DNA from 2 places in the Aminobacter sp. UC22_36 genome. Region 1 is predicted to be linked to the other one. Evidence: riboswitches for the same ligand, from Rfam matches in the RefSeq annotation. Region 1 holds a riboswitch; the other holds the start of a gene.
What was found. Region 1 has a riboswitch for S-adenosylmethionine ahead of ACHMW7_RS25320 (O-succinylhomoserine sulfhydrylase). Riboswitches for the same ligand answer to the same signal wherever they lie in the genome.
Positions count from the first base shown of each region.

Region 2: linked by a shared signal. The riboswitch ahead of metA (homoserine O-succinyltransferase) and the one ahead of ACHMW7_RS25320 (O-succinylhomoserine sulfhydrylase) in region 1 are both predicted to bind S-adenosylmethionine.

Region 1 is NZ_CP171996.1:4,460,733-4,475,418, forward strand. Features, by position in the region: gene ACHMW7_RS25255 (response regulator) at 1-54, opposite strand, end outside; gene ACHMW7_RS25260 (hypothetical protein) at 206-637, opposite strand; gene ACHMW7_RS25265 (DUF952 domain-containing protein) at 751-1,098, shown strand; gene ACHMW7_RS25270 (quinone-dependent dihydroorotate dehydrogenase) at 1,095-2,171, shown strand; gene ACHMW7_RS25275 (MATE family efflux transporter) at 2,147-3,505, opposite strand; gene ACHMW7_RS25280 (histone deacetylase) at 3,625-4,521, shown strand; gene ACHMW7_RS25285 (DUF6460 domain-containing protein) at 4,560-4,823, opposite strand; gene ACHMW7_RS25290 (diguanylate cyclase domain-containing protein) at 5,060-7,048, shown strand; gene ACHMW7_RS25295 (UDP-glucuronic acid decarboxylase family protein) at 7,068-8,099, opposite strand; gene ACHMW7_RS25300 (glycosyltransferase) at 8,166-9,986, shown strand; tRNA gene ACHMW7_RS25305 (tRNA-Gly) at 10,084-10,157, shown strand; gene ACHMW7_RS25310 (ABC transporter substrate-binding protein) at 10,292-11,074, opposite strand; gene ACHMW7_RS25315 (2'-deoxycytidine 5'-triphosphate deaminase) at 11,182-12,270, opposite strand; SAM riboswitch at 12,412-12,489, shown strand; gene ACHMW7_RS25320 (O-succinylhomoserine sulfhydrylase) at 12,530-13,723, shown strand; gene ACHMW7_RS25325 (DUF6454 family protein) at 13,778-14,686, opposite strand, start outside.
Region 2 is NZ_CP171996.1:1,120,470-1,135,155, forward strand. Features, by position in the region: gene metA (homoserine O-succinyltransferase) at 78-1,001, opposite strand; SAM riboswitch at 1,051-1,128, opposite strand; gene hisC (histidinol-phosphate transaminase) at 1,282-2,394, shown strand; gene ACHMW7_RS08600 (prephenate/arogenate dehydrogenase family protein) at 2,398-3,333, shown strand; partial or broken gene ACHMW7_RS08605 (hypothetical protein) at 3,387-3,890, shown strand; partial or broken gene ACHMW7_RS08610 (EthD family reductase) at 3,943-4,258, shown strand; gene ACHMW7_RS08615 (DUF2125 domain-containing protein) at 4,323-5,321, opposite strand; gene ACHMW7_RS08620 (gamma-glutamylcyclotransferase) at 5,378-5,902, shown strand; gene ACHMW7_RS08625 (bifunctional transcriptional activator/DNA repair enzyme AdaA) at 5,971-7,026, shown strand; gene ACHMW7_RS08630 (lysophospholipid acyltransferase family protein) at 7,034-7,825, opposite strand; gene ACHMW7_RS08635 (YdcF family protein) at 7,921-8,628, opposite strand; gene ACHMW7_RS08640 (cell division protein FtsX) at 8,712-9,728, opposite strand; gene ftsE (cell division ATP-binding protein FtsE) at 9,721-10,380, opposite strand; gene ACHMW7_RS08650 (hypothetical protein) at 10,613-10,906, shown strand; gene ACHMW7_RS08655 (hypothetical protein) at 10,942-11,253, shown strand; gene hpt (hypoxanthine phosphoribosyltransferase) at 11,263-11,805, shown strand; gene ACHMW7_RS08665 (response regulator) at 11,867-12,262, shown strand; gene ACHMW7_RS08670 (DMT family transporter) at 12,229-13,173, opposite strand; gene ACHMW7_RS08675 (LysR substrate-binding domain-containing protein) at 13,556-14,416, shown strand.

The DNA of each region.
Region 1 (14,686 bases):
GCCGCGGAAAAGCGGATGGTCGTCCGCGATGACGAACTTGTGGCCTGCTGGCAAATATCCCTCCCGAGGTCCCGACTGTCTGTACGCCTTGGACCGTCGGGCGCGATTATGCGGCCCGGTGGCGTCTTTTCAAGCAGTTAAAACAGATCGGCGAAGGAGACGGCCCATTCATGCTCAACTTTCAGGCGACGGACGCGATTTCCGCTCAAGTCTTGTTCGGTGCCGGCGCTGGCTGGGGCGCCTGCTCTTCCTTTTCCATGTCCTTGACGATGCCCATGAAGCTGCGGAAGAAGCGCTCCATATAGCCCATGCTCTTCTGGAATTCTTCTTCCGTCGGCAATGTCGATTCCAGTTTCTGGGTCAGCGAGTTCTCGAGCTTAACCACCCGGTCCTCGATCGCCTTGACTTCGCCTTGCAGGCGCCCGATCTCGTCCTGCAGCGCCGAGCGTTCGTCGGCGGCAAGCTTGCACACCAGCTGGTTGTCGCGTTCCTCGCAGATCGACATCTCACCAGTCTGCGTATCCATCCGGACATAACCCGTGTCGGTCTTTTCCATCTGGTAGCGCTGCGTTTCGGCGGCCGATGCCGGCCCAGCGCTCAGGCCGGCAATCACGGGAACAAACATCCAAAGGCGCATGACTGTCTCCATTCGCGGACGGTGCGCATTGTCGCGCCGCAATAGGCCCAAATTGCGGTGGGGCAAACAATGCCACTCTTTCCCGCATCATGCTTTCAGCCTATAGCGCCCATATGACGAAAACCATCTACAAGATCTGCCCCGAACCGATGTGGCGGCAAGCCGAACGGAGCGGGATTTTCGAAGGCGCGCCGATCGACCTCGCCGACGGCTTCATCCATTTCTCGACCGCCGAGCAGGCCGTCGAGACGGCCGCGAAACATTTCGCCGGGCAGGACAATCTGCTGCTCGTCGCCATCGACGCGGAGCGCCTCGGCCCGGCGCTCAAATACGAAGTCTCGCGTGGCGGCGCGCTGTTTCCGCATCTTTACGCGCCGCTTGAGACCAGTGCTGCCAAATGGGTTCGCCCCCTGCCACTGAAGGCCGACGGCGCCCACGATTTTCCGGAGCTTGAAGCATGAGCGCATTCGACCGTCTGGGCCGACATCTGCTGTTCAGCTTTGATGCCGAGACAGCGCACGGCATGTCGATCAAGGCGCTGCGCTGCGGCCTGCCAGTCGGCGGCCGCGCCCCGCGCGACGCCCGCTTGCGGGTTAAGGTCGCCGGTCTCGACGTCCCCAACCCGCTCGGCATGGCCGCCGGCTACGACAAGAACGGCGAAGTACCCGACGCTTTGCTCGGCCTCGGTTTCGGCTTTGCCGAGGTTGGCACGGTCACACCGCTGGCGCAGGCGGGCAATCCCAAGCCGCGCATCTTCCGCCTCGTCGAGGACGACGCCGTCATCAACCGGCTCGGCTTCAACAATGAAGGCCATGATGCCTGTGAGAAGCGGCTGATCGCCCGCACGGGCCGGCCCGGCATCGTTGGCGTCAACATCGGCGCCAACAAGGACAGCACAAACCGCATCGGCGACTATGTCAGCGGCGTGAAGCGTTTCGCTCGCCATGCCTCGTATCTCACCGTCAACATCTCCTCGCCCAACACGCCCGGCCTGCGCAACATGCAGGCACGTGAGCAGCTGGCCGAGTTGCTGGCCAGCGTCATGATCGCCCGCGCGGAAGCCGGCCATCAGGTTCCGATTTTCCTCAAGATCGCGCCGGACCTGCATGAGGCGGAGCTGGAGGACATCGCCGCCGAAGTGACCGAAAAGGGCATCGACGGCGTCATCGTTTCCAATACCACGATCGCCCGGCCGACACTGCGCAGCCCGACACATACCGGCGAGACGGGAGGCCTGTCGGGCAAGCCGCTGTTTGAACGTTCGACCGCTGTGCTCGCGCGCATGCGCAAGTTGCTCGGCCCGCAGCGCGCCATCATTGGCGTCGGTGGCGTGGATTCAACCGAGACGGCGCTGGAAAAGATCCGCGCCGGCGCCGACCTCGTCCAGCTCTACACCGGCATGGTCTATGCCGGCCCGTCGCTGCCGGCGCGCATCGTGCGTGGCATGTCCGAGTTTGCGGCCCGTGAAGGGCTCAACGGCATCTCCGAACTGCGCGACAGCAAGCTCGATCAGTGGGCGGCGGCATCGCTCTGAAACGTCGCGCGCGCCCGCGGCTTGAGGATCGCCAGCAGGCACAGGCCGCGCACGATCAGCAGCAGGTGGAGTGCCGCCCATAGCCCGGCATTGCCGTAGGTCGAAGGCAGCACCAGCAGTGCTGCGACAAACACCAGCAGCGAAATCACCATCATGTTGCGCATGTCGCGCGACCAGGCGGCGCCGATGAAGATGCCATCCATCTGGAAGGCGAGCACGCCGCTCAGCGCGGTGAACGCCGCCCAAGGCAGGAAGGCGATCGCTGCAGCACGGACGTCCTCGGCTGTCGAGATCAGGGCGATCAGGTCGGCACCGAAGATCAGCAGCGCCGCCGTCATGCTGCCGGCCAGCGCAAAGCCCCAGATCGAGCAGAGATAGACCGCCTTGCGAAATGCCGGCTCGTAGCGCGCGCCAACGGCACGGCCGGCAAGCTGTTCGGCGGCGGCGGCGAAGCCGTCGAGGAAAAAGCCGGCGGCAATGAAGAAGTTCATCAGCACCGCATTGGCCGCAAGCGTCACCGTGCCGAACTGGGCGCCCTGGCGCGTGAACAGCGCGAAGGCGACGAGCAGCGACAGCGACCTGATCATGATGTCGCGGTTGAGCACGAACAGCCGCCGGAACGCGGCCGCATCGAAGACGCGCTGACGCGCCAGTTTCGGCTCGCGGCCAAAGCGCCGCAAGAGAACCGCAATGCCGATGAGCATGCCGGCCGCCTCGCCGGCAACCGCAGCCCAGGCAACACCTTCGACGCCCCAGCCGAAGTGTAATCCGAGCATGATCGAAAGCACGATGTTGACGCCGTTGAGCGTCGCTTGCAGGAACAACGCGAAGCTGCCCTCGCCCCGCCCGAGGATGTAGCCGAGGATGGCGTAGTTGATCAGCGCGAAGGGCGCGCCAAGCATGCGGATGCGGACGTAATGGTCGAGTGTTTCGCTGACGCGCGGCTCGGCCGACATGAACCACTGCCCGGCAAGCGAGGTCAGCGGTGCCGTCAGCGCCAGCACGATGCCGGCGATCAATGCGATCACCACGGCGCGCCAGAAGATCGCCTGCTCTTCGGCCGCGTCGCCACGGCCGAACGCCTGGGCCACCAGTGCCGTCGTACCGGCGCGGAGAAAGTTGAAGCTGGTGAAGACCACATCGAAGGCAACGGCGCCCGCTGCAAGCCCACCGAGCAGGGCAGCGTCGCCGAACTGCCCGACAACGCCGGTGCCGACAAGGCCGATGAAGGGTGTGGTCAGGTAGGCCAGGGTCATTGGTACGGCAATCGCCAGCACCGAGCGGTTGGTGACGGAAAAAGGCGTCACGCGGCCCTCTGGCGATGCGTATTCCAACGAAAGTCCTCCCAGTTGCCGAATCTCCCGTTCGGGCACATGCCCCCGTTTCCCCAGCGCCCGCAACCATTTAAGTTGCGACTCCAATCGATTTTGCTCCCCTGGTTCAGTACTCCTCCATGCCGCTTCAGATCGTCAGCCACCCCGACTATGACGCCGGCTTTGCGGCCGACCACCGCTTTCCGATGGGCAAATACACCCAGTTGATGGCGCGGCTCGAGACCCTCGGCCTGACGGGCGGGCTCAACCGGCCCGAGGTCATCGCGCCGCGGCATCTGCGCCTGGCCCATGACGCGAACTATGTCGATCAGGTGCTGACCTGCACTGTGCCGCCCCACATCGAGCGCGAGATCGGCTTTTCCGTCTGCGAGCGCGTGTCGCGCCGTGCCCAGTTGGCAGCCGGCGGCACCTTGCTCGCCGCGCATCTGGCGCTTGGCCACGGCATCGCCTGCAACGCCGCCGGCGGCAGCCACCATGCCCGGCGCGCCCAGGGTGCCGGCTTCTGCACCTTCAACGACGTTGCGGTCGCAGCCCTTGCGCTGCTCGAAGACAGGCTGGTCGAAAACATCCTGGTGGTCGATCTCGACGTGCACCAGGGCGACGGCACCGCCGAGATCCTCGCCGGCAACCCCAACGTCTTCACCTTCTCGATGCATGCCGAGAAGAACTATCCAATACGCAAGGTCGCCTCCAGCCTCGACATCGGCCTGCCTGACAAGATCGGCGACCAAGCATATCTCGAGACCCTCGCCGGCGCGCTGACGCGGCTGCCAGATCACAGCGGCTGGGACATCGTCTTTTACAATGCCGGTGTCGATCCTCATCGCGAGGATCGGCTCGGCCGTCTTGCGCTGAGCGACGACGGTTTGCGCCGGCGCGAACGCCTCGTCATCGAGCATTTTCGCGCGGCCGACGTGCCGCTGTGCGGCGTGATCGGCGGTGGCTATGCGACCGACGTCGCGGCACTTGCGGCGCGCCACGCGATCCTGTTCGAAACGGCAAGCGCCTTTGCCTGAGCATGATCTGGAAAGACCATGCTCAACGGGGAAGATCGTTATTTGCGGTAGCTGAACAGCCTGAGGATGATGAAGGCCGGCACGACGATTGCCGCACCCAGCAGGAAATAACCGAGGAAGCGGTCGATGGCGCGGAAGCCCATGCGCCAGATGTCGACAAAGAAATCGCGAATGCCGTAGAGCACATCGAAAGGTGACCAGCCGAAGGCGCTCATGACGATGCCGACGAGGAAGGAGATGACCAGGAGCTTGATGAACACCCTGAGCGGGGTGTCTCCGAGAAAACGCGCCAATCCGGACAAGTTCAGTCTCCTGCAATTCTAGCCTGACAGGGATATCGTGATAACTCCGCACGCATCAAGGTGCGGCCCAGCCATTTCCGCGCAACGCACAACCTGCGCGTCATATGGCCGGCTGATATTTCACGCGGCACGATACCTCCGCGTTGACTATTTGGAAAACATTCTCAGGTGATGAGCACCTTCTGATGGATCGTTGGCCGCTGGGCTGACGCGCATGGTCGGGAGTTGAGCGCACGGTGGGGATCGACAAAAAATGGCGAGGACAGCGCGGTCTCAATAGCTATCTCGTGGCCTTGGCGCTCGCCTGTCTGGTGCCTGTCGTTGCAGTGTCGGGTATCGCCGTTTGGTCCGCCGGAACGGCCTATAAGGACTCGGCCGTCGCGCGATTGAACGACACCGCGCGGACGCTCGCCAATGCCATCGAGGGTGAACTGGACAGCCGCTTTGGCACCATGGCTGTCCTGGCCCAGCACCGCGAAACAGACATAACTGCGCTTGGCGAGGCGGACCTGGCCGGGTTCGGCGCCGACAGCACCGTGATGACGGTCTCCAGCGATCGCATCCAGGCCTTGCGCGCCAGGTCGCGTGCGGCAGCCGACGCCGCGCTCTCGGCCATCAGCGGGCGCGCAAACGTCGTCTCCAACGTGCTCACCACCGACAACAAGCCGCGCCTGGTGCTGGCCGTTCCGGCACCGGCCACCGAGCGCGGCGCAGCGGCATTCGTCATGTCGACCTCGCCGCAGGAATTGATCCTGACCTTGCAGCGCGGCAAGCGCTCGCTGACCGACATATTGGTGGCTGTGACCGACGGCAACGGCCGCATCCTGGCGCGTTCCCGCGATGCCGACCGCTTCATCGGCCAGGTCGCGCCGGATTGGCCGAAGCTCAAGGCGCTTGGCACCGACGCTGGACTGTTCGAGGCCAAGACCATCGAGGGTTTGCCGATCGTCCTGTCGTTCCAGAAGCTGGCGGGAACTCCGGGCTGGGTGATCATCGTCGGCGAGTCGACAAGCGTCTTCGATGCGCGCTGGCGCGACCCGATGCTGAATCTGCTGCTTGGGGCAGCCGCCAGCGTCCTGCTGGCCATTTGCGCCGCGATCTGGCTCGGCGCCCGCATCCTGCAGCCGGTCCAGGCCCTGGCGCGCTACAGCAATGCCATAGCGGACGGAAAGGAAACGGATACGGCTTCCGTAACGCCATCGTCCATTCGCGAATTCGAGACCCTGCGCGAGAGCTTCGCGCGCGCCGAGGGCTCGCTGCGCAACGAAAAGCGGCGCTATCGCACCATAGCCGAAACCGGCGCCATCGTGCTCTGGCGACGCGACGGCGACGGCGGCGCTGGCCTCGCCACGGGTTGGGAACAACTGACCGGCAGGCCGGAAAGCGAGGTCGAAGGCCAGGAATGGACCAGCGCCATCCATCCCGAAGACCGCCCCAACACAACGGCGGCCTGGAGCAAGGCGCTTGCGGAAGCCAAGCCGCTGGATGTCGAGTTTCGCCTCAAGGTCAGCGACGGACGCTGGCTGTGGGTTCGCTCGCAAGGCTCGCCGGTGCTCGACCAGGACGGACGGATCATCGAGTGGGTCGGGCTTCTCGAGGATATAGACGAGCGTAAACGTGCCCAGGCCGACATCGCCCACCTGGCGCACCATGACACCCTGACAGGCCTGGGCAATCGCACCTTGTTTCGCCAGCAACTCGAAGAGGCGCTGGCCAATGCCCGAGATGGCAAGGCCGGCGCGTTGCTGTGCCTCGACCTCGACCTTTTCAAACAGGTCAACGACACACTTGGCCATCCGGTTGGCGATGCGCTGCTTTGCGCGGTTGCCGACAGGTTACGCGGCTGTGTCGCCGAGGTAGATTGCCTCGTGCGCCTCGGTGGCGACGAGTTCGCCGTCATCCAGAACGAGCGCCTGCAGCCCGATGCGGCGGTATCGCTTGGCTGCAGCATCGTCGAGGCGCTCTGCGCCCCTTATGAGATTGGCGGCCACGCCATTACCATTGGCGCCAGCGTCGGCGTTACCTTGATTGGCGATGGTGCCGATAGCGGCACCTACTTCAAGCGCGCCGACGAGGCCCTCTACCGCGCCAAGCAGGAAGGCCGCGGACGCGTCTGCTTCTTCGATCAACACGATCTGCTGGTCGGCATGGCGCAGCTCGCTGCAAGAGGCGGCGCGGCGCATCCGACGAAGGAGACGGCTGAACGCAACAACGGCCGCGCCTAGGCCAGGTACCCGTTCGAACTCAGGAGGCGGCCGCCACGGTGGCGCTGGCAGCGTCGACGTTGCCCTCCCTTTCCAGCCGCTGCGCGGTCATCAGGTCTCGGAAGTAGGCGACCGTTCGCTGCAAACCAACTTGCAACGGCGTTGTTGGCTGCCAGCCCAGCCCGGCGGCCAGGGTGATGTCTGGCCTTCGCTGCCTCGGGTCGTCTTCGGGCAGCGGGAAAAACGCCAGCCGCGACGTGCTGCCGGTCTTCGACAGCACGGCATTGGCCAGCTCGACCATCGAGTACTCCTCGGGATTGCCCAGATTGACGGGACCGGTGAAATCCTTGGGCGAGGCCATCAGCTTGATCAGGCCGTCGACAAGATCGTCGACATAACAGAACGAGCGCGTCTGCGCGCCGTCGCCAAAGATCGAGATGCTCTCGCCTTTCAGGGCCTGGATGATGAAGTTCGACACGACGCGCCCGTCGTTGGGCTGCATCCTCGGCCCATAGGTGTTGAAGATCCGGGCGACCTTGATCTCCAGACCGTGCTGGCGCCGGTAGTCGAAGAACAGCGTTTCGGCGCAGCGCTTGCCTTCGTCGTAACAGGAGCGCGGCCCGATCGGATTGACGTTGCCCCAGTAGGTCTCGTCCTGGGGGTGGATGGCCGGGTCGCCATAGACTTCCGATGTCGACGCCTGAAGTACCCTGGCACCGAGACGCTTGGCGAGGCCGAGCATGTTGATGGCGCCGAGCACGCTGGTCTTGGTGGTCTGGACCGGATCGCGCTGGTAGTGGATCGGCGATGCCGGACAGGCCAGATTGTAGATCTCGTCGACATCGACATGCAACGGCACGCAAACATCGTGTTCGATCAGCTCGAAGCGGGGATGGGCATCGAGATGCGCGACATTGCTGCGTGCCCCGGTGTAGAAATTGTCGACACACAAGACGTGCGCCCCAGCTTCCAGCAGCCGCTCGCAGAGATAGGAGCCAACAAAGCCGGCTCCGCCTGTTACCAGTATCCGCTTTTCCGGATGCACGTAGGCCTCTGCTTTCGCTATAGACATCAGGTCCATGCAATGTCTTGCATGTTTCTACAAGCTCACCATTTCCAGGCCAATAGGCGCGACCGAATGAACTACTTCGACGGCAAGGCCTTCAGTTGGGATTGGACGTCCCGTCACATTCCCGTCTGGGAACAGCATTTGCGCGACCGATCGGACGAGCCTGTGAAGGTTCTGGAAATCGGTTCGTTCGAAGGCCGCTCGGCGGTGTTTTTCCTGCAGTTCCTGCCAAACTGTCACCTCACCTGCATCGACACATTCGAAGGCAGTATCGAGCACAAAACAGTCGGTGCGCGCCATCACACCGACATGGCCGACGTCGAGGCCCGTTTTGACGCCAACACGCGGCCATTTGCCCATCGGCTCGAAAAGCTGAAGGCCTTCTCGATCGACGCCTTGTCGGAGTTGCAGCGCGCAGCCCGGCGTTTCGACATCGTCTATGTCGATGGCGACCATCACGCGGCAGCCGCCTTCGCCGATGCCCAGCAAAGCTGGGACCTGCTTGTGTCAGGCGGCATCATGATCCTCGACGACTATCAATGGCAGCCCACCAAGCCCGCGACCGAGCGCCCGAAAGCTGGCATCGACGCCTTTCTCCTAGCCAGGGCCGGAGAGTACGAGTTCCTGCACCAGGACTACCAGGTGATCATCCGCAAGACCCGAGCTCCGGATCCGCATGCGGGGTCTGATTTCACCATCGGCGGACGCAGCGTCAACGAACTGTCAGGCGCGGCGATCAAGCCGCCGCTGGTCAGCTTCGTCGTCATCTCCTGGAATTATGCCCGCTACGTCGGCGCCACGATCGACTCCATCAAGGCGCAGGACTACGCGAATTTCGAGTGCCTGGTCATCGACAACGGCTCAACCGACGACAGTGCCGAGGTGATTGCCAGGCATGTCGCTGGCGACAGCCGCTTCACGGTCGAGAACCTGCCGGAAAACCTGGGCCAGCTCGGCGCGGCCTTCTGGTCGCTGGACAAGATCAAGGGCGGCTTTGTCACCTTCGTCGACGCCGACGATGTGCTGCTGTCGACCTACGCTTCAATGCATGTCCAGGCTCACTTGGCGCTTCGGCAGAGCGTTGCCTTCACATCCTCGAGCGTCGCGGAGATGGACGCGCTCGGAAACATCCTGGCCGCCGCCGGCGGCAGCGTCACCATCAACAGCCAGACACGAAACTTGCACCCCGAGGCGTCAACACTGCGCCTGCCGACTGTCTCGCACCAGGTATTCCAGCATCTGTCCGCGCGGACAGTGCTTGTCCCGAAGTCGGCGACCGGCTGGCACTGGAGCCCTGGCACGGCAAACATGTATCGTGCATCTCAACTGCGGCTGGTCCGGCGCGGCGGCGAGCCCAGATATATGCGTTCGGCGGACGGCTACTTCAACTTCATGTGCCATGGATTTGGCGGCAGCGCGCTCATCGATATCGTCCTGTCGGGCTACAGGTTACACGGCGAAAACGCGTTCTCGAACCATGAAAGCTCACCTTGGCTTCGGTCTGGAACACCGGAGTACTATCGGCTCGCCCACGAAGCGACGCTGACGGACATCGATTTTCTCATGGCCAACGCAGTCAGATATGTCTGGATGCTCGACGGTGGCTTCTGGTCAGTGCTGGACCTCATCACCCGCGAAACACCCAAACGGCTGCGCAGGTTCTACGGCGACCCAAAGGTGTTCGAGATATTCTTGGCCAACGCGCCAAAGCTCGCAGTCCAGTTCCGTTCGCGCGTATTCTGCCGCGAAATCCTCGCGCGCTACTCCGGCAGCCAGGCCCGCAAGATCCTGCGCGCCGGCTTCGGCGGCAAGCTCAAGCCACGTGCCTATGGCGAGATGGCGCTGTCCCGGCTCCGGAGAGCACGCGCGATACTGCAGAAACGAAAATAGCAGCGTTCAGCCAGAGCATCGAATTGCGTGCGCGGTCGCGTGGACACCTCGTTTCCCGATTGCCGTTCAGCAACGCTGATGCTAACCAGATGCCCGCGCGGGTATGATGTAATGGTAGCCTGTCAGCTTCCCAAGCTGAACGCGCGGGTTCGATTCCCGCTACCCGCTCCAGCTTTTCCAAAAAGACATTGCGCCTCATCTGAACATCGCCGGGGCTGGCGGTTTTACAGCCAGTCTTACGGTACCCCAGAAACAAAAAAGGCCGGACGCAAAGCGCGCCCGGCCTGGTTTCTCAGCCTTTACCCTCAATCGGCGCCGTAGATGTCGAAGTCGAAATACTTGGCGTTGATCTTGGCGTAGGTGCCGTCCTTGACGATGGCGTCGATGGCCGCGTTGAGCTTATCGCGCAGGGCCTCATTGCCCAGATGCACGGCAATGCCGGTCTCGGACTCGGTGCCCTTGAGATCGCCGATCATCTTGCAGCAATCCTGGCCGGTGGTCTTCATCCAGTCGACCAGCACGAACTTGTCGGCCACAACCGCATCGAGACGGCCGTTGGTCAGGTCGGCCACGGCCTCATCCTGCGTCGGATAGAGCTTCACGTCGGCGCCTGCCTTGGCGTAGTGGTCCTCGGCATAGATGCTCTGGGTGGTCGACGCCTGGGCGCCCACCGTCTTGCCCTTGAGCGCATCAGGCTCCGGCGAGGTCAGGTCGGAGGTCTTTGCCGCGATCAGCGCCAGCGGCGTTGTGTAGTACTTGTTGGTGAACAGCACCTGCTTCTTGCGCTCGTCGGTGATGGTCATCGAGGCAACGATGGCGTCGAACTTGCCACCCTGCAGCGCCGGGATGATGCCGTCCCAATCCTGGGCGGCGATCTCGCACTCGACTTTCATCTGGGCGCACAGCGCGTTGGCGACATCGACGTCGAAGCCGATCAGCTTGCCGTCGGCGGTCAGGCTGTTGAAGGGCGGGTAAGCACCTTCGGTGGCGATCTTAAGTTTTGCGGCATCCTGCGCCCAAGTTGCGCCAGCGGTCGACAACAGCGCTGCCAGCGACGCAGCGCATGCGAATTTCCACGAAATCTGCATGGTCCTCTCCATTTGCCAGGCGCCCTTATGCGAGCGTCCTGGCTCCAGCCAAGCACAGCGGCCGGAAATGGACAAGCAGACTGAGGTCTGCGCACCATGACGTAAGGTCAGTCCATGCGAAAATGCTTGGAAAGCTTCAGCCCCTGGGCCTGGTAGTTGGAACCGAGATCAGTGCCATAGAGCGCCTTGGGGCGCGCCAGCATATGCTCGTAGACCAGGCGGCCGACGACCTGGCCGTGCTCGAGGATGAAGGGGACTTCGTGGCTGCGCACCTCGAGCACGGCGCGGCTGCCGGTGCCGCCAGCGCTGGAATGGCCAAAACCGGGATCGAAGAAGCCGGCATAGTGGACGCGGAATTCGCCAACCAACGGATCGAACGGCGTCATCTCGGCAGCGTAGAGCGGCGGCACATGCACCGCCTCGCGCGAGACCAGGATGTAGAACTCGTCGGGATCGAGCACCAGTTCCTCGGCACCGTGATTGTAGATCGGCTCCCAGAAATCGACGACCTTCTGGGCGGCGCGCTTGTCGACGTCGACGAGGCCGGTGTGGTGCTTGCCGCGGTAGCCGACAATGCTGCCCGGCGCACCGGCAAGGTCGATGGAGAGCGCTATGCCGCCGCCTGAAATGTTCGGCGGGTCGATGGCCACCAGACGGTCGGACAGATGCAGCGCATGCAATTCGGCTTCTGACAGCAGCGCATTGCCCTTGCGGAAACGGATCTGCGACAGGCGCGAGCCCTTGCGCGCGACGATCGGGAAGGTGCGCGGGCTGACTTCGAGATAGAGCGGGCCGGCATAGCCGGCGGGGATCTTGTCGAACTCCTGGCCGCGGTCGGTCATCACGCGGGTGAAGATGTCAAGGCGGCCGGTCGAGCTCTTCGGGTTGGCCGAGGCCGAAATCTCGGCCGGCAGCGCGAGGCTTTCGAGCAGCGGCACGATATAGACACAGCCTGTTTCCAGCACCGCACCGTTGGTCAGGTCGATCTCGTGCAGCTTGAGCCGGTCGAGCTTTTCCGAGACCAGCGAATTGGGGCCCGGCAGGAAGCTGGCGCGGGTGCGGAATGCCGTTGCGCCCAGCCTGAGATCCAGGCTCGCCGGCTGGATCTGGCCGACGTCGAGCGGCGGCGCCGTGAGCGCGCCCGACGCAAACAGCGCCGCGATATCCTGGTCCGGAAGTATGCCCGACTGCCGCAATTGCCTCACTCCTCTGCAGCGCCACCAGCCCAAATGGTGAGCCAAGGCCGCTGGATCCCGACCATGTTCGGGGTCATGTGCGTGGCCCAAAACGTTTAGTCGACCCCGCGATTGACGCAAGCAGGCTGCGGGTCTAAAGGACATTTATCCCGTGGTGATTTGGCCGGTCGGCTTGCAGCCACGTTAAACAAGTCGCTAAAGGGCCGTCGATGGACCGGTTGCGACTTCGCGACCGGTTTTTTTGTATTTGGATTTGGCTATGAGCTCCGAAAAGCAGCGTAACTGGAAACCCCAGACCACCCTCGTCCATGGCGGAACCCTCCGCTCCGGCTTCGGCGAAACCTCGGAATCGATCTTCCTCACCCAAGGCTATGTCTATGACAGCGCCGAAAGTGCCGAAGCCCGCTTCAAAGGAGAGAGCCCGGGTTTCATCTATTCGCGCTACGCCAACCCCACCGTCGACATGTTCGAAAAGCGCATGTGCGCGCTCGAGGGCGCGGAAGACGCACGCGCCACGGCCTCGGGCATGGCAGCGGTCACGGCCGCCATCCTGTGCGGCCTGAAAGCCGGCGACCATATCGTTGCCGCCCGCGCGCTGTTCGGCTCCTGCCGCTGGGTGGTCGAGACGCTGGCGCCGAAATACGGCATCGAGGCGACGCTGGTTGACGGTACGCTGATCGAGAACTGGGAAAAGGCGGTCCAGCCCAACACCAAGCTGTTTTTCCTGGAAAGCCCGACCAACCCGACGCTCGAAGTCGTCGACATTGCAGCGGTCGCAGCCCTTGCCAATTCGATCGGCGCGCGGCTTGTCGTCGACAACGTCTTCGCCACCCCGATGCAGCAGAAGCCACTCGAACTCGGCGCCCATATCGTTGTCTATTCGGCGACCAAGCACATTGACGGCCAGGGCCGCTGCCTCGGCGGCGTGATCCTGTCGGACAAGAAGTGGATCGACGAGAATCTGCACGACTATTTCCGCCACACCGGTCCGAGCCTGTCGCCTTTCAACGCCTGGACGCTGCTCAAGGGCCTCGAAACCCTGCCACTGCGCGTGCGCCAGCAGACCGAGTCCGCCGGCAAGATCGCCGACTTCCTGGCCGAAAGTCCTGAAGTGTCGCGCCTGATCTATCCGGGCCGGGCCGACCACCCGCAGGCCGACATCGTCAAGAAGCAGATGTCGGGCGGTTCGACCTTGATCTGCTTCGACGTCAAGGGCGGCAAGAAGGCGGCCTTCGCCTTCGAAAACGCGCTCAATATCATCCTGATCTCGAACAATCTCGGCGACTCGAAGAGCCTGATCACCCATCCGGCGACGACGACGCACAAGAACCTCACCGACGAGGCTCGCGCCGAACTCGGTATCGACGACGGCACACTGCGCCTGTCGGTCGGCCTGGAAGACGCCGACGACCTGCTCAACGACATCGGCGATGCGTTGAAGGCGGCCCGCTAAGCCTACAGATGTACGGCGCTCCGCATGCCGGAGCGCCGCCCGCCTCAATCCGTCTTACGGCAGCTTGGTTTCGTAGACGTAGAGCTTGGTCTCGTTGTCTTCCGGGGCCGCCGTCAGGCGCAGGCCCGTCTCGGTCTTTTCGATCAGCACCGGATTGCCGGCGATCGACTTGCCTTTTTCCGTCCAGATCTGGATCGGCATCTGAAACAGCGGGCGGCCATCCTTGAGATCGACTGTTTCGATGCCGCCGAGGCGGAAGACCTGCCCGTCAGGACCCGGGCGGTATTCGGTGAGGCCGGTGCAGACGGCCTGGCCCGGCTTGGCCAGCGCGCAATCCTGATAGTCGATGTAGTGCGAGGGATTGAGCGTGCGTGTCTTCTCCGGGTCGAGCGCCGCATCCGGCACCGTCAGATCCTCCGTGACCTTCCAGTTGTAGAAGCGGCGCGACCCCCAGCTGACGGCGTGCAGCATGCCGTTTTCGGGATCGGAGACGATACCGCCAATGTGGTCGGGGAAACGGAAGACTTCGGTCGCCTCCAGGGTTTCCGGATCGACGCGGTAGATGATCGACTTGCTGTTCGGCCGGTATTCAGCCACCGGCACCCACAGCCAGCGACCGTCATAGTCGATGCCGCCCGGATGGTAGATCGCACCGTCGCCGAGCTTGACCTGGCCGACAAGCTTGCCGCTTGCATCGAGCTTGAACAGATGGCCGGCACCCTTGCCCTCGTCGCGGTCGAGCCCGTTCTGCGGTGCCTCGAACTTCTTGGTCCGTTCGATGATCTCGACGGACGACATGAACAGCGCATCGCCGACACGCGCGAAGCCCTGGGGGTGGAAGGTGTCGAACTCCAGCCTGGGAGATTTGACCAGCTGCCACTCGGTGCCCCTGGTCAGCTTTTCGATGCCGCTTGCCAGATCGTTCGCATGGGCAACTGTGCCGGCAAGGCAGGCCGAGGCGAA
Region 2 (14,686 bases), 2.0 Mb from region 1:
GCAGACGAAGGGTTTCGAGGGCCAGCAGGGCGTCAAGGGACCGCGCCCGGTGTCGGGCGCGGTCGCGATGGCAGCGGCTAGCGCTTCGTGCCGATGTTCTCCAGATCAAACGCCGTGGTCTGGTAGACCCGGTTGATCCAGTTGCCGAACAAAAGATGGGCGTGCGAGCGCCAGCGGTTGAGCGGCTTACGCTGCGGGTCGTCATTGGGGTAATATTCATGCGGCACGGCGATGGTCACCCCGGCCGCGACATCGCGATCATATTCTTCCTTGAGCGAGGTCGAGTCGTATTCGATGTGGTTGAACATGTAGAGCCGGTTGCCGGCTTCTTCGGAAAGCAGGCTCGGTCCGGTCTCTTCCGATTCCATCAAAAGTTCGAGGCCTGAACCCTGAGGGATGTCTTCGGCGCGGACCTCGGTCCAGCGCGACACCGGGATGGCGAAGTCGTCGGAGAAGCCGGCGAGGTAAGGCGATGCCGGCGCGTTGTTGTTGTGGCGGTAGACGCCGAACGCCTTGTCTTCCAGCGTGTGCTTGGGGACACGGTGGAAATGCCAGGCGGCTGCCATCGCGCCCCAGCAGATGAAGAACGGCGAATGCACGTTGGTCGTCGTCCAGTCCATGATCTGCTTGAGTTCGTCCCAGTAGGTGACGTCCTCGAAGGGCAGCAGTTCAATGGGCGCACCGGTGATGATGAAGCCGTCGAACTTGCGATGCCTGACCTCTTCCCAGGTCTGGTAGAAGGCGATCAGGTGGTCTTCGGAGGTGTTCTTGGCCTTGTGGGTGCCGATACGCACCAGGGTCAGCTCGACCTGCAGCGGGCTGGCGCCGATCAGCCGGGCGATCTGGGTTTCCGTCCTGACCTTGTTGGGCATCAGGTTGAGCAGGCCGATCTGCAGCGGACGGATGTCCTGACGCAAAGCGGTCTGCTCGTCCATGATGGACACGCCCTCTTTGACAAGCACTTCACGGGCGGGCAGCTGATCGGGGATCTTGATCGGCACTGTGCGAACTCCAAAAAACAAAACCGGCATTGCTGTCGCAAAGCCGGTTTACGGATCGCAAACGGCCCTTTAGCGACTTGTTTAACGTGGCTGCAAGCCGACCGGCCAAATCACCACGGGTCTATGACCTGCTCTTACGCCCGAGTACCGATTGCGTCAACAGCGACTCAAATGGGGCGCCAGGGCGGCCTTGCCAGCCGGTTTTCCTCGACATTATACGCCCTGGGCGGTATTTCCGCTGCGGCCTCCGATCGGAGGCGCCAATCCAGGATATTTCGAAATGACCAAGGCACCCGAGCAGATTCGCCCCGAACCCCGCGCCGGCATCATGGACATCGCCGCCTATGTGCCGGGCAAGAGCACAGCTCCGGCAGGCGTCGCCAAGGTCCACAAGCTGTCGTCGAACGAAAATCCGCTCGGGGCGTCGCCGCATGCGATCGAGGCGGTCCAGAAGCTTTCGCATAAGATGGAGTATTATCCCGACGGGTCGGCGTCACGCCTGAGGCAGGCGATCGCCGCGACCCATGGGCTCAACCCTGCCAACATCCTGTGCTCGAACGGCTCCGACGAGGTGCTGGGCCTGTTGTCGCAGAGCTATCTCTCGCCGGGCGACGAGGCCGTCTACACCGAGCACGGCTTCATGGTCTACAAGATCTACACCCAGGCCGCCGGTGCCACACCGGTCGTTGCCAAGGAAGATGCCGAGAAGGCCAGCGTCGACAACATCATCGCGGCGCTGACGCCGAAGACCAAGATCGTCTTCCTCGCCAACCCGAACAACCCGACCGGCACCTATCTGCCGTTCGAGGAAGTGCGCCGCCTGCATGCCGCCCTGCCCAGGAACGTGCTGCTGGTGCTCGATGCGGCCTATGCCGAATATGTCCGCCGCAACGACTACGAGTCGGGCGTCGAGCTGGTCGCGGCCAACGAAAACGTCGTCATGACGCGCACCTTCTCCAAGATCCACGGCCTGGGCGGCATGCGCATCGGCTGGATCTACGCGCCGGCGCACATCATCGACGTGCTCGAGCGCATGCGTGGTCCCTTCAACGTCAATGCGGCGGCGATCGAAGCCGGCGTCGCGGCGATGGAAGACCGCGGCCATGTCGAGCGCACGGTGGCGCACAACGCCAAATGGGCGGAATGGCTGGTCGCCGAGTTCGAAAAACTCGGCCTGCGCGTCACGCCCTCGGTCGGCAACTTCCTGCTGGTCCACTTCCCCGATGAGGCCAAGCACGCGGCCGCTGCCGCCGACGACTATCTCAGCGCGCGCGGCTATATCCTGCGCAGGGTCACCGGCTACGGTTTTCCCAATGCGCTGCGCATGACCATCGGCACCGAAGAGGCCAATCGCGGCGTCATTGCCGCACTCACCGAATTCCTGAAAAGTTGACCCATGTCAGACCCTCTGTTTGAAAAGATCGCCCTGATCGGCATCGGCCTGATCGGCTCCTCGCTCGCCCGGGTCATCCGGCGCGAGGGCCTGGCCCGCCACATCGCCATTTCGACGCGCAGCGCAGCGACGCTGGCGCGTGCCGAGGAACTTGGCCTCGGCGACAGCTATGCGACCGACGCCAAGCTGGCGGTCAAGGATGCCGACCTCATCATCGTTTCGGTGCCGGTCGGCTCGTCGGGCGCTGTTGCCGCCGACATCGCTTCGGCGCTCAAGCCGGGCGCCATCCTCACCGATGTCGGCTCGACCAAGGCCTCGGTCATCGCCCAGATGGCGCCCTTCATTCGGCAAGGCGTGCATTTCATCCCCGGCCACCCGCTCGCCGGTACCGAGAAGTCGGGCCCCGATGCAGGCTTTGCCGAGCTGTTCGAGAACCGCTGGTGCATCTTCACGCCGCTGCCCGATACCGATCCGGCAGCGCTTGAAAAGCTGTCGGCGTTCTGGCGCCGCTGCGGCTCCAACATCGACACGATGGACCCCGAGCATCACGACATGACGCTGGCCATCGTTTCGCATCTGCCGCACATCATCGCCTACAACATCGTCGGCACCGCCGACGATCTGGAGTCGGTGACCAAGTCGGAAGTGATCAAATATTCGGCGTCGGGTTTCCGCGACTTCACCCGTCTCGCCGCCTCCGATCCGACGATGTGGCGCGATGTGTGCCTGCACAACAAGGATGCGATCCTGGAAATGCTGGCGCGCTTTTCCGAAGACCTGGCGTCGCTGCAGCGGGCGATCCGCTGGGGCGACGGCGACAAGCTGTTTGAGATGTTCACCCGCACCCGCGCCATTCGTCGCTCGATCATCGACGCCGGCCAGGAAGTCGACGTGCCGAACTTCGGCCGCGAGGCGATCGAGCATCCGGTGAAGAGCTAAGGTCGCGCACTGATAAACTGCCGGGGTAGCTGCACGGTTCTGATTCAAGCTCCTTGAAGGGAGCTGCTGATGGGCCAGCCTGGCTACGAGTTGACGGATTTCGAGTGATCGGACCGCTGCGCCCGAACAAGCCGCGCGGGGTGCCTCGGGTTGATGACTGGCGTCTTCGAACCGGCTGGCCGTGTTCGAACCGGCTGGCCGTGTTCGGACCGGCTCGCCGTGGACGGACATTCCCGAGCGCTACGGAGCGCCGCCGGCATGCTCGATACGCTCGGCGGCGGCGACGTGCTGCTTGCCGATCGCGCCTAAGACGGTGATGCCTTGCCGAGAGATGGCCGCGCGCGCATGGGCCAACATCAAGCCGATGCCCGGCCGCAAACGCCGCCCGCCGTATTCAGCGCCTTCCTCTATCGGTACTGTGACCTCGTCGAACGCTTCTTCAGCAAACCCAAGCACTTCCGCGCCGTCGCCACCGCTTTGAAAAGCATAGCGAAAACTACCTTGCTCTCGTCAAGCTCGCTTCAGCCAAAATCTGGATGCGCTTTACTGGTCGGTGAGCTAGGAAGGCTACTCGAATGCTCGCAGAGGCGTTCAGGCAGGAGCCAGACCATGATCAAGATGAGTGTCTACTATCGCGCCGATGGCGGTTCGAAGTTCGATCACGACTACTACCGCACCCGCCATATGCCACTGCTCCAGGAACGGCTCGGCGATGCCTGCCTGCGCTACGAGATCGATAAGGGCCTTGCGGGTCGCGAAGCTGGAAGCGCGCCGGAGTTCGTCGCGGCGTGCCACGTCTACTCGCCTGACCTGGCGACATTCCAGGAGGCGTTGGGTCCCCCACCGCGCGGAGATCGCCGCTGATGTCGCCAACTATACTGACATCGCCCCTATCGTGCAGATCAGCGAAGTCGTTGAAGGCTAGGCGTAGCCTAGGGCAGCAGGGTGCTTGTTCACATACTGCCCTACTGCCTTATTCCCCTAATCCCCTAATCCACCGCCGGCACCATGCCCAGCGGAATGAAGCCCAGCGTCGCCTTGCCCTTGACGATCTTGAGCGGCAGGGTCGGCGCGTCGCCGAGCAGAGCGAGGCCGGTAAATGCGGTCTCGAACTGCTTTTTCTGCTCGGGCATGACCTCCGACAGGATGCGCGACAGTTCGCGCGGGTTCTGGATCGTCACCTTGAGGTCGGCGTCGACCAGCCCGTCCTCGGCGACCGACCATGGGCCGCTGAGTGCGACGCCCGTCGTGCCGCCCGAGGTCAGCGTCAGCGAGCGAATGGTGCCCGACTGGCCACGCAAGGCCGGCTGTTGGCTTGCGACAAGGGCAACGCCATTGTTGAGCGTGGTGTCGGCGCTGCCGTCGAGCCTGGGCAAGGTGCGCCCGCCGATCGCCTGCGGGTCGATCTGGAGGCCGGTGAAGGTGCCGGCAAGATCGATATTGGCGCCGTTGGGGCGCAGATGCGTCTGTGTTGCCTCAGCGGTGAACAAAGGCTTGGCGACGCCGTCGATGAATGCCGCCTGAGCTGAAAGCATCTTGGTCTCGACCGAGATCCGCTCGGGCAGGGGCCGGGCGATGCGGGCGCTGGCATGCAACAGCTCCCAGTTGAACTGCAACTGCGGCAGGTCGGGCGCGGTGATCCTGAGCGGCCCGTCGATCTCGAGCACCGAGTGCATCGGCTGGTAGACCTGGGCGGCGGTGCGGAAATTGCCGGCACTGGCCGAAATCCTGCGCCCCGAATCCTCATAGTCGAGGCGGTCGCAGAACAGGCCGATGCGGAACGGAAAACCCTTGATCTCAGGGTTGGCGCATTCGAGCGACACGCCGTCGCGGTTGACGCCGGCGATCGCCTTGCGCACTTCGCTTTCGGCCTTGCCGGCGAACCAGAACCAGCCGGCGCTGTAGCCGCCGAACAAAAGCACGATGAAAACACCGAGCCAGAAGAAGCGGCGGCTGGAATTCGGTCTTGGTTGCTGACTTGACGGCATGCTTGGGCTCTCGCTAACGCGGTGATGTTCACCGCGATCACCAACAGGCTGGCGATATGGGCGATTTTTGGGTTTTTGGCTACGGTTCGCTGATGTGGCGGCCAGGTTTCGCGCATATCGAGACGCGCCGCGCCCGGTTGATGGGTTTTCGCCGCTCCTTGTGCATCCGCTCCTGGGTGCATCGCGGCACCGAGCAACGGCCTGGCCTGGTGCTCGGCCTCGACCGTGGCGGCTCCTGCGTCGGCCTCGCCTTCCGCGTGCCCGGCGATCTCAGGGACGAGGTGCTGGCCTATCTGCGCGAGCGCGAACTGGTCACCAGCGTCTATCTCGAACGCCAGCTGGCGATCCAGCTCGACCAAGGCGAAAAGGTCGAGGCGGTCTGCTACATCGCCGACCGCAAGCATCACCAATATGCCGGCAATCTCGACGCGGCACATGCCGCACAAATCGTCACCGGTGCTGTCGGCCAGTCGGGCCGCAACGAGGACTATGTGCTCACAACCGTCGCGCATCTCAAGGCGCTCGGCATTCGCGACCATTGGCTCGAAGAGGTGGCGCGGCGCATCAGTCAACAGCCCTGATGTCAGCAGGCAATATCGACGCCCGATTTTCGGCGGCGCGCCAGGCGGATTGGCGCTAAGGATTCGCCATGCTGTTCCAACGCCCCGATGACGACACGCTCTACGACGCGCTGATTGCGCGTGATGCCGGTTATGACGGCTTTGCCTATGTCGGGGTGCGCACGACCGGCATCTTCTGCCGGCTGACCTGTGCCGCGCGCAAACCCAAGCGCGACAATGTGCAGTTCTTCGACACCACCGCCGAATGCCTGCATGCCGGCTTCCGGCCTTGCCTGCGCTGCCGCCCGATGATGGGCTCAGGCGAGCCGGAGCCATTGGTGGCGATGCTTATCGAAGCGCTCGAACGCACGCCGGAGCGGCGCTGGCTCGAAGCCGACATCGTTGCCATGGGTCTCGATGCCTCGACGGTGCGTCGTGCCTTCAAGCGCCGCTTCGGCATGAGTTTCCTCGAAATGGCGCGGCTGCGCCGGCTGGGGCAGGCGGCGGAACGGCTGACATCAGGCGACAGCGTGCTCGAAACGCAGGTCGAGGCGGGTTTTGATTCCGGCAGCGGTTTTCGCGCCGCGGTGACAAGGCTGCTTGGCGAGGCGCCGGCCAAATTGCGCGGCAAGACCATGCTCAAAGCCGACTGGATCGAAACGCCGATCGGGCCGATGATCGCCATTGCCGACCAGCATGCGCTGCACATCCTCGAATTCCTCGAACGCAAGGCGCTGGCGAGCGAAGTCGCCAAGCTCAAGGCTGCCACCGGCTCGGCCATCGCCTTCGGCCGGGCGCCACCGATCGACCAGATCGAAGCCGAACTCGGTGCCTATTTCGCCGGCAATTCGGCTGCGTTCGCGACCCGGCTGGCGCCGCAAGGCACCGCCTTCGAACGCCAGGTCTGGGATGGCTTGCGGCGCATCCCGGCGGGGATCTCGGCGACCTATTCCGGCCTTGCCGCAGCGATCGGCAATCCGGCTGCGGTGCGTGCCGTCGGTCGCGCCAATGGCGCCAATCCGATCGCCATCGTCATCCCATGCCACCGCGTCGTCGGGGTCAGCGGCGATCTGACTGGTTATGGTGGTGGCCTGTGGCGCAAGCGCTGGCTGCTCGAACACGAGCGGCGGATGGCCGCTGCGTAAGCGGCCGCTAGCTGGCGACCTCTATGCCCAGTTGCTTCAGCCGCCTGGCGGCCGTCGGCGGCATCGGCGGCGGGTTCGCCGAGGTCGCTGCCTCGATCAGGAATGCGTCGCAGGCGGCCTCGGTCTCCGAGATCAGGCGCTGCATGAATTCCTCGCGCGTCAGCCCCGCCGGGATCGGCTTGAGGAAACGCGCCTTGATGGTGCCGGGGAAGCGCAGGAACTTGCGGCGCGGCCAGTACAGGCCGGCGACATGGGCGACCGGCACCACCGGCATGTTGAGCGCCTGATAAAGCTCGGCGATGCCCCATTTGTAGGCCGGCTCGTCGCCCGGGGCACGGCGGGTGCCTTCGGGATAGATGATCAGCTGGCGGTCGTTCTGCATTTCCCGGCGCGTCGCCACCACCACGGCCTTCAGTGCCGCCGAGCGCTTGCCGCGGTTGACCGGGATCATCTTCATCTTGGCGATGTACCAGCCGAAGAACGGGATCCACATCAGCTCGCGCTTGAGGATGTAGAGCGGGTCGCGCAGATAGGGGAAGAAGGCGATGGCATCCCAGAACGACTGGTGCTTGGGCGCCAGGATGAACGAGCCCTCGGGCAGGTTCTCCTGCCCGGTGATCTCGCTTTTGGTGCCGGCGATCTTTTCCTGCAGCCACAGGCTCGAACGCGCCCAGAATTTCGGCACCAGCCAGGCGCGGTGCCTTGGCGACAGGAAATAATAGGGCGTCCACAGGATCATCTGGACGATCAGGCTGACATAAAAGGCGAAGTTGAATGCCAGCGAACGGATTTGGAGCATTGGTGAGGAGCGCCTGAGGACGGGATTTCGCCGTTGGTTACACCAAGCCGTCCAAAAAGGAAAACCAGCGTCACGGCTTTTGTGCGGGCGAGCCCCTATTCGGCGGCGGCCTGGACCACGACCACGCCGTCCGCCGACGGCTTGACCGGTACGATGCCGCGGGCCAGCGCCAAAAGGTATTTGTTATATTCGGTGAACAGCACGCGGAACGCTTCCGGCTTGGTCAGCCAGCGACCGTCGTCGAGCTTGGAGTTGACGACCGGGTAGGGCTCCAGGCTGGCGTTGCGCAGCAGGCGGCCCATCTCCAGCATGCTGCGCGGCATGTGGTAGTTGTTGGTGACGAGGATGACGCGGCCATAGGCGTGGCTTTCGACCCATTTGGCGCTTTCCTCGGCATTGCCGATGGTGTCGAGCGCGGCGCGGTCGATGTCGACCCGGTTGAACAGCGACTTGTCGCTGCCGGTTGCCAGTTGCAGTTGCCGCCGTGTCGCCGACGGGTGCACGCCGCTGATCAGCAGGCGTTCGCCCTTGCCCGCCTTGAGCAGGCCAAGGGCTGCGTCAAGCCGGGCCTGGCCGCCGGTCAGGACGATGATGGCGTCGGCCTTGGCAGGGTTTGCCGGTGTGCTCAGGCCGCTGACATGGGTCGCAAACAGCGCGAAGCCGCCGGTGAAGATGAAGGCGGCGGCGACGAGGATGAACAGGATGCGGCGCAAAAAAATCAATCTCCGGCGCGGCTTGAGCCCGGCCGGGTGGAATTTCGTTGCTGAAACTGTCCCCGATGCGGCGAGCGCGTTCTGTCCCATCACGAAACCATGGTTAGGCAGGGAATGCGGCTTTTGCAGCGCCTATTTAAGCACATTCTGCAACAATGTGACATCATCCGTGATTACATCCTTTCCGGATGCTGCACGTCGATGTCGCCAAGGTAGTTGACGACGGTGATATGCGAGGTCGCAGCCGTCAGCGCCCCGATCACCGCGACGATGACAGCGACGCCGAGATAGCCGTTCACGCCGATGGCGAAGTTGCCGAACAGAGCTGTCGCCTGGTCGGCCTCAGGTGTCGCGAGATTGAGCGACGACCACCAGGAAAAGATGATGAACACGATCACCGCGGCAACCCCGCCGGCGGCAGCCCCCTTCATGCCGGTGAGCAGGAAATGGCGGCGGAACTCGCTGGCGATGAAGCCGGCTTCGGCGCCGACGAAATGCAGCACCTCGATGATGTGGCCGTTGCCGGCCATGGCGCCGCGTGTCGCAAACACCACCGACAGCACCGTGGCGGCGAGCATCAGCACCAGCACGCCGGTACCGATGGTGACAGTGGTGCGCGCCATCGCCACCAGCCGGTCGACCCAGGTGCGGTGATCGTCGAGCGTGGCGGTCGGCACCTTGGGCGTGATCGCTGCGCGCATCGCGCCAAAATCCGGTGGGCTTGCCTGGTCGATGGTGACGATCACCAGCCGCGGCACCGGCAATTCGTCGATGTTCAGCCCCGAGCCGAGCCAGGGTTCGAGCAGCCGGGCGGTCGCCTCGCGGTCGACGATCTTGGTGCTGGCGACGCCGGCGAACTCGCCGGCGATGCGGGCGGCGGTCTCGAGCGCCACCTCCATGTCGAGCCCGTCGGCCGGCTTGATCTGGATCGTTGCCTCGCGCGAAATCTGGTTCTCCCACACCGAGGCGGTGTCGCGCACCAACGTCACCGCGCCCAATGTCAGGCACGACAGGAAGGTCATGATGGCGATGACCAGCACCAAAGCGCGGCCGGCGATGTTCTGCGACGGCACGATCGGCGCGGTCTTGCGCTGCAGCCGCGGTGCCGGCTGCTGTTGTGGGCTTGCGTCTTCGAACTCGTCCTCGAACTCTTCGTCAGGGGCGCGTGCGCCAGCGGCGGCCTCAGTCATAGATGTCGAGCCTCCCGCCGGCGAGAATCATCCGTCGCGCGTCGACCTGGTCCATCAGGCCGAGATCGTGGGTGGCGATGACCACGGCGGTGCCAAGCCGGTTGAGCTCGATGAACAGCCGGAGCAGGCGCCGCGCCAGCGGCGGATCGACATTGCCGGTCGGCTCGTCGGCGAGCAGGATCTCGGGTTGTTCGATCAGCGCGCGGGCGATCGCGGCGCGCTGCTTTTCGCCGCCCGACAGCACCGGCGGCAGCACATGCATGCGCTCGCCGAGGCCGACCCACTTCAACAGCTCGGTGACGTCGGTGCGGTAGCTCGCCTCCTCGCGGCCGCGCACGCGCAGCGGCAACGCCACATTCTCATAGGTGGTCATGTGGTCGAGCAAGCGGAAATCCTGGAACACCACGCCGATGCGGCGGCGCATCAGCGGCAGTTCGGTGCGCGAGATGCGCGAGCGGTCCTTGCCGAACACGCTGATCAGGCCGCGTGTCGGCTTGAGCGACAAAAACAGCAGCCTCAGCAAGGTGGTCTTGCCGGCGCCCGACGGCCCGCTCAGGAACTGGAACGAGCGCTCGGGGATGTGGAAGGAGATGTCACGCAGGATCTCCGGTCCCATCCCATATCTGAGGCCGACATTCTCGAAGCGGATCACGTGCTACAGACCTTGAACTTACGAAACATTGGGAACTTACGAAATCCTGGGAACTTGCGAATCCATGGAGATTCATCGGGACCCTGGCTGCCCGTTTCTACGAAACGACCATGGGTCCGCATGGTTAACGGACGGTTAAGTTTCCGTCCGGGGTGGGGCGGGGTGGCACCTCGGTGGCGAAGCATTAACCATTTCCGTTTACCCCCTCTCAGCAAAATGTCTAAGGGGTCTGATGGCTGAGCAGCGGAAAGCACGCCCGGTTTCCGGCGAAATCATGACCGATGCCGGCCGCGACACATCCGCCCACAAGCCGCGCGTGGATGCTTGCGACATCATCGACGCCGATTTCGAGGATGTGACACCGCCCCATCGCCGAAACGAATCAGCTGCCGAGGTCCCACCCGTTTTTTCCAACCCGTCGGCCGATGCCGGCGGGATGGAGATGCTGCGTTCGGCATCGCGGCACCCGACGCGGGGCCTGAGCGTGGCGGGCCGGTGTTCTGGATCGCCGGTATCTCCTTGGTAGCAGTGGCGTTTTGGGTCGCCGGCGGTCATTCTGTCATGCATGCGACGGCGTTTCCGCTGTCCTGGCAGGCCCCGGACCTGCGCATCGCCGAGGTCAATTCGCGCGTCGACAGCTCCGGCCGCAAGCCGCTGCTGCTCGTCGACGGTGCTGCCTTCAATGACGGCAACAGCCCCGCAATGTTGCCGCCGATCGACATTGCGGTGACCGGCCAGGACGGCAAGATCCTGCGCTACAGGCTGGGGACATCAGCCGCTCCGGTGGCGCCGGGCGCAAGTTGGGCCTTTTCGAGCCGGCTCGACCTGCCTATGAACGGGATAAAGACCGTCACGGTCGCTTTCTCGGAATAGGATGCTGTCATGCCTGTTGTGCGCGACAAGGAAATCGAAGTGCTGTTCTCCGCCTCGGCGATCGCGCGGCGCAATCTCGAACTGGCCAAGGACATCGCGGCGCACGATTACACCGACCTTCTGGTCATCTCGGTGCTCAAGGGCTCGTTCATCTTCGCCGCCGACCTGATCCGCGCCATGCATGATGTCGGCCTGTCGCCTGAGGTCGAGTTCATCTTCATCTCGAGCTACGGTGCCGGCACCACCAGCGGCGAGGTCCGTGTTTTGCGCGACATCGACAACGAGGTCGCCGGTCGTGACGTGCTGTTGATCGACGACATCCTGGAATCGGGCAAGACGCTGAAGTTCACCCGCGAGCTGATGATGTCGCGCGGCGCCAAGAGCTGCTCGATCGCCGTGCTGCTCGACAAGCGCATGCGCCGCAAGACCGACCTCGACGCCGACTATGTCGGCTTCGACTGCCCGGATTATTTCGTCGTCGGCTACGGCATGGACGTGGCGCACGCCTTCCGCGAGCTGCCCTTCGTCGGCGTGGTCAAGGGCGAAGCCTGAACCGATCACAAATTTTGCGGCGTTCAGGAATCGTCAACCAGTCGCGGCAAATATCGCCGCCATGGCAAAACTTCTGATCGTTGAGGACGACGAGTCCGTCCGTACCCTTGCTGCCCGCGCGCTGGAGCGCGCCGGCCATCATGTCGATGTCGCTTGCGACGGCGCCGAAGGGCTGGAGCGCATCCAGGCCCGTAACGGCGGCTACGACCTCGTCGTCTCCGACATCCGCATGCCGGAGATGGACGGCATCGAGATGGCGCAACTGGCGGCGCGTTCCTATCCCGGGCTGCCGATCCTTTTGATGACCGGCTATGCCGACCAGCGCGAGCGCGCCGAAGAGCTCGACGCCATCATCATCGATGTCGTGCAAAAGCCGTTCACCCTGTCGGAGATTCGCGACCGCGTGTCGCTGGCGCTCGCGGCTCAGTCGACGGTGGCACTTGCCGGTGCTGCCTGAGGCGTCCGCGTCCCGACATTGAGCGCGAAGATACCGGCGCCGACGATCAAAAGCGCGCCGATGACCGTGCCGCCGCCGGGGACCTCGGCGAAAAACAGGAAGCCCCACAACGGCGCCCACAACAGGCCGGTATATTCGAATGTCGCCGCCTTGTTGGCCGGCGTCAGCCGGTAGGCCTGGCCGAGCAGCACCATGCCGGCAGCGGCGATGATCCCGCAGGCGCCCATCATCAGGAAGTCGCGCAGGCTTGGCCACAGCCATGGCCGCATCAGGAAATCGAGGCTGGGGTGGCCGGTCTGGTGGAAGCCGGTGGCCGAGAAGATGGCGGTGATGACGACCGCGCCGATGAGATAGGCGGCGTTCTGGTAGAAGGCCATGGTGGTGGCACTTTCGCTGACGCCGATCTTGCGCGCCATCAGCTGCGAGAAGCTGTAGAGGCCGGCCGAGACCAGCGACAGCAAGGCCGCCCATTCGAAGATGCCGGCACCCGGATTGACCATGACGATGACGCCCAGCAGGCCGACAGCGCCGGCGGCAAGGCTCTGCCACGGCACACGCTCGCCGAGATAGGGGCCGGCCATGGTCATGATCAGCAGCGGTGCGAGGAAAAACAAAGCTGCCGCAGCGGCGATCGGCAGTGCCGGGATCGCCAGGTAATAGGCGCAGTAGGACACAAACAGGATCGCCGAGCGCGTGGCGAGGAAGCGCCAGTTGGGCGAGGCCAGCGCCGCCAGGCCGACATCGCGATGCACCATCCAAAGCAGGATCGGCAGCGCCACCATGGCGCGGATCAGCAGCGCCTCGCTGACCGGGTAGGTGCCTGATACCGCCTTGATCAGCGCGTCCTGGATCGAAAACACCAGCACGCCGAGGCAAAGGCACAGGATGCCGACAAGCGTTCTGTTGTTCATGGTGTCCGAATTGCCTGTCGCATGAGGTCGCCTGGGCAATTGTAGCTGGAGATCGGGCCGAGCGAGAGCGCTTGTCGCCGCCGCCTGTTGGGCCAGCGGTCTCCGCGCGCCAGATGGCAGCGCGAAGGCCGCTGCAACACTTGAAGCTGCGCATGACCCGCGAAAATCGCCGCCGGTTGTCGGCAAGGCATGCTGGTGCCAAAAAAAACCCGCCGGCAAAGTCGCGGCGGGTGAAAGTAAGGACGGTACTTACCAGTCCGTAGCCGCATCTCTTGCAGCCACCTTCCAATGGGTAGGGCGACTATTCCTTGGCGTTTGACACGATGCAAACGAATTGGAATGATGACAGCCATTAGATTTTCTCATGACTGAAAACGTTTTCATGACGACACGCCTCGACAGCGACCTGTTGCGCACGTTCCTGGCGGTGGCCGAGAGCGGCAATTTCACCCGCGCGGCGGAGGGGGTCGGGCGCACCCAGTCGGCGATCTCCATGCAGATCAAGCGGCTCGAACAGGTTGTCGGCGACGTGCTGTTTACGCGCGGCGCGCGTGGTGTCACCCTGACCGAGCGCGGCGCCGAGCTCGTCGGCAATGCCCGCCGCATCGTCGCCCTGCTCGACGAGACCGCCTCGTCGATGCGCACGGCACCGCTGGGCGGACCGGTGCGGATCGGCATTCCCGAGGAATACGGCCAGCCCGTCCTGTCGCGGGCGCTCGGCGCCTTTGCCAAGCGCCATTCACAAGTGGAGGTGACGGTGCGGTTCGGCTATTCGGTCACCCAACTGGCCGCGCTGGCGGCAGGCGAACTCGATCTTGCCGTGGTGTTCGAATGGCAATTTCCTTCGGGCGCCGAAGTTCTGATGAATGATCCGACGGTCTGGGTCACCTCCATTCACCACAATTTGCATCTGGAGCGGCCGCTGCCGGTTGCCATGTACACGCGTCATGGCTGGTCGCGAGAATATGCGCTGCGCTCGCTCGAGCAGCGCGGCATCGACTATCGTTTTGCCTATACCAGCGACACCACCAACGGACTGTCGCTTGCCGTCACCGCCGGCCTGGCGCTGGCGCCGATGGCGCGCAGCAACATCCCTCCCGACTGCCGCGAACTGACCGAGGTCGAAGGCTTCGGCCCGATCGACACGACAAGGGTCGTCATGCATCGCAACCCGCGCGCCAACAGCGAAGCCGTCGACGCCATGGCCGACGCCATCAGGGATGCGTTTCATCAACGGCGCTGAACGCGAGCGGACCACCAGCGGGGCTAATCTCGAAACTGACCATCAGCGGCGCTGAGGAGCCTTGCCCTTGGCTCGCGCTTCTTCGCACCCCCCTCTGTCCTGCCGGACATCTCCCCCGCAAGGGGGGAGATCAGTCTCGTCTCCGCTACAGCTCATCCTGCTACGTTGTAGCTGCGAGCCCTATAGTGCTGGCGATTGGCTGCGGGGTCGTTGACAGCATGATCTCCCCCCTTGTGGGGGAGATGTCCGGCAGGACAGAGGGGGGTGGGA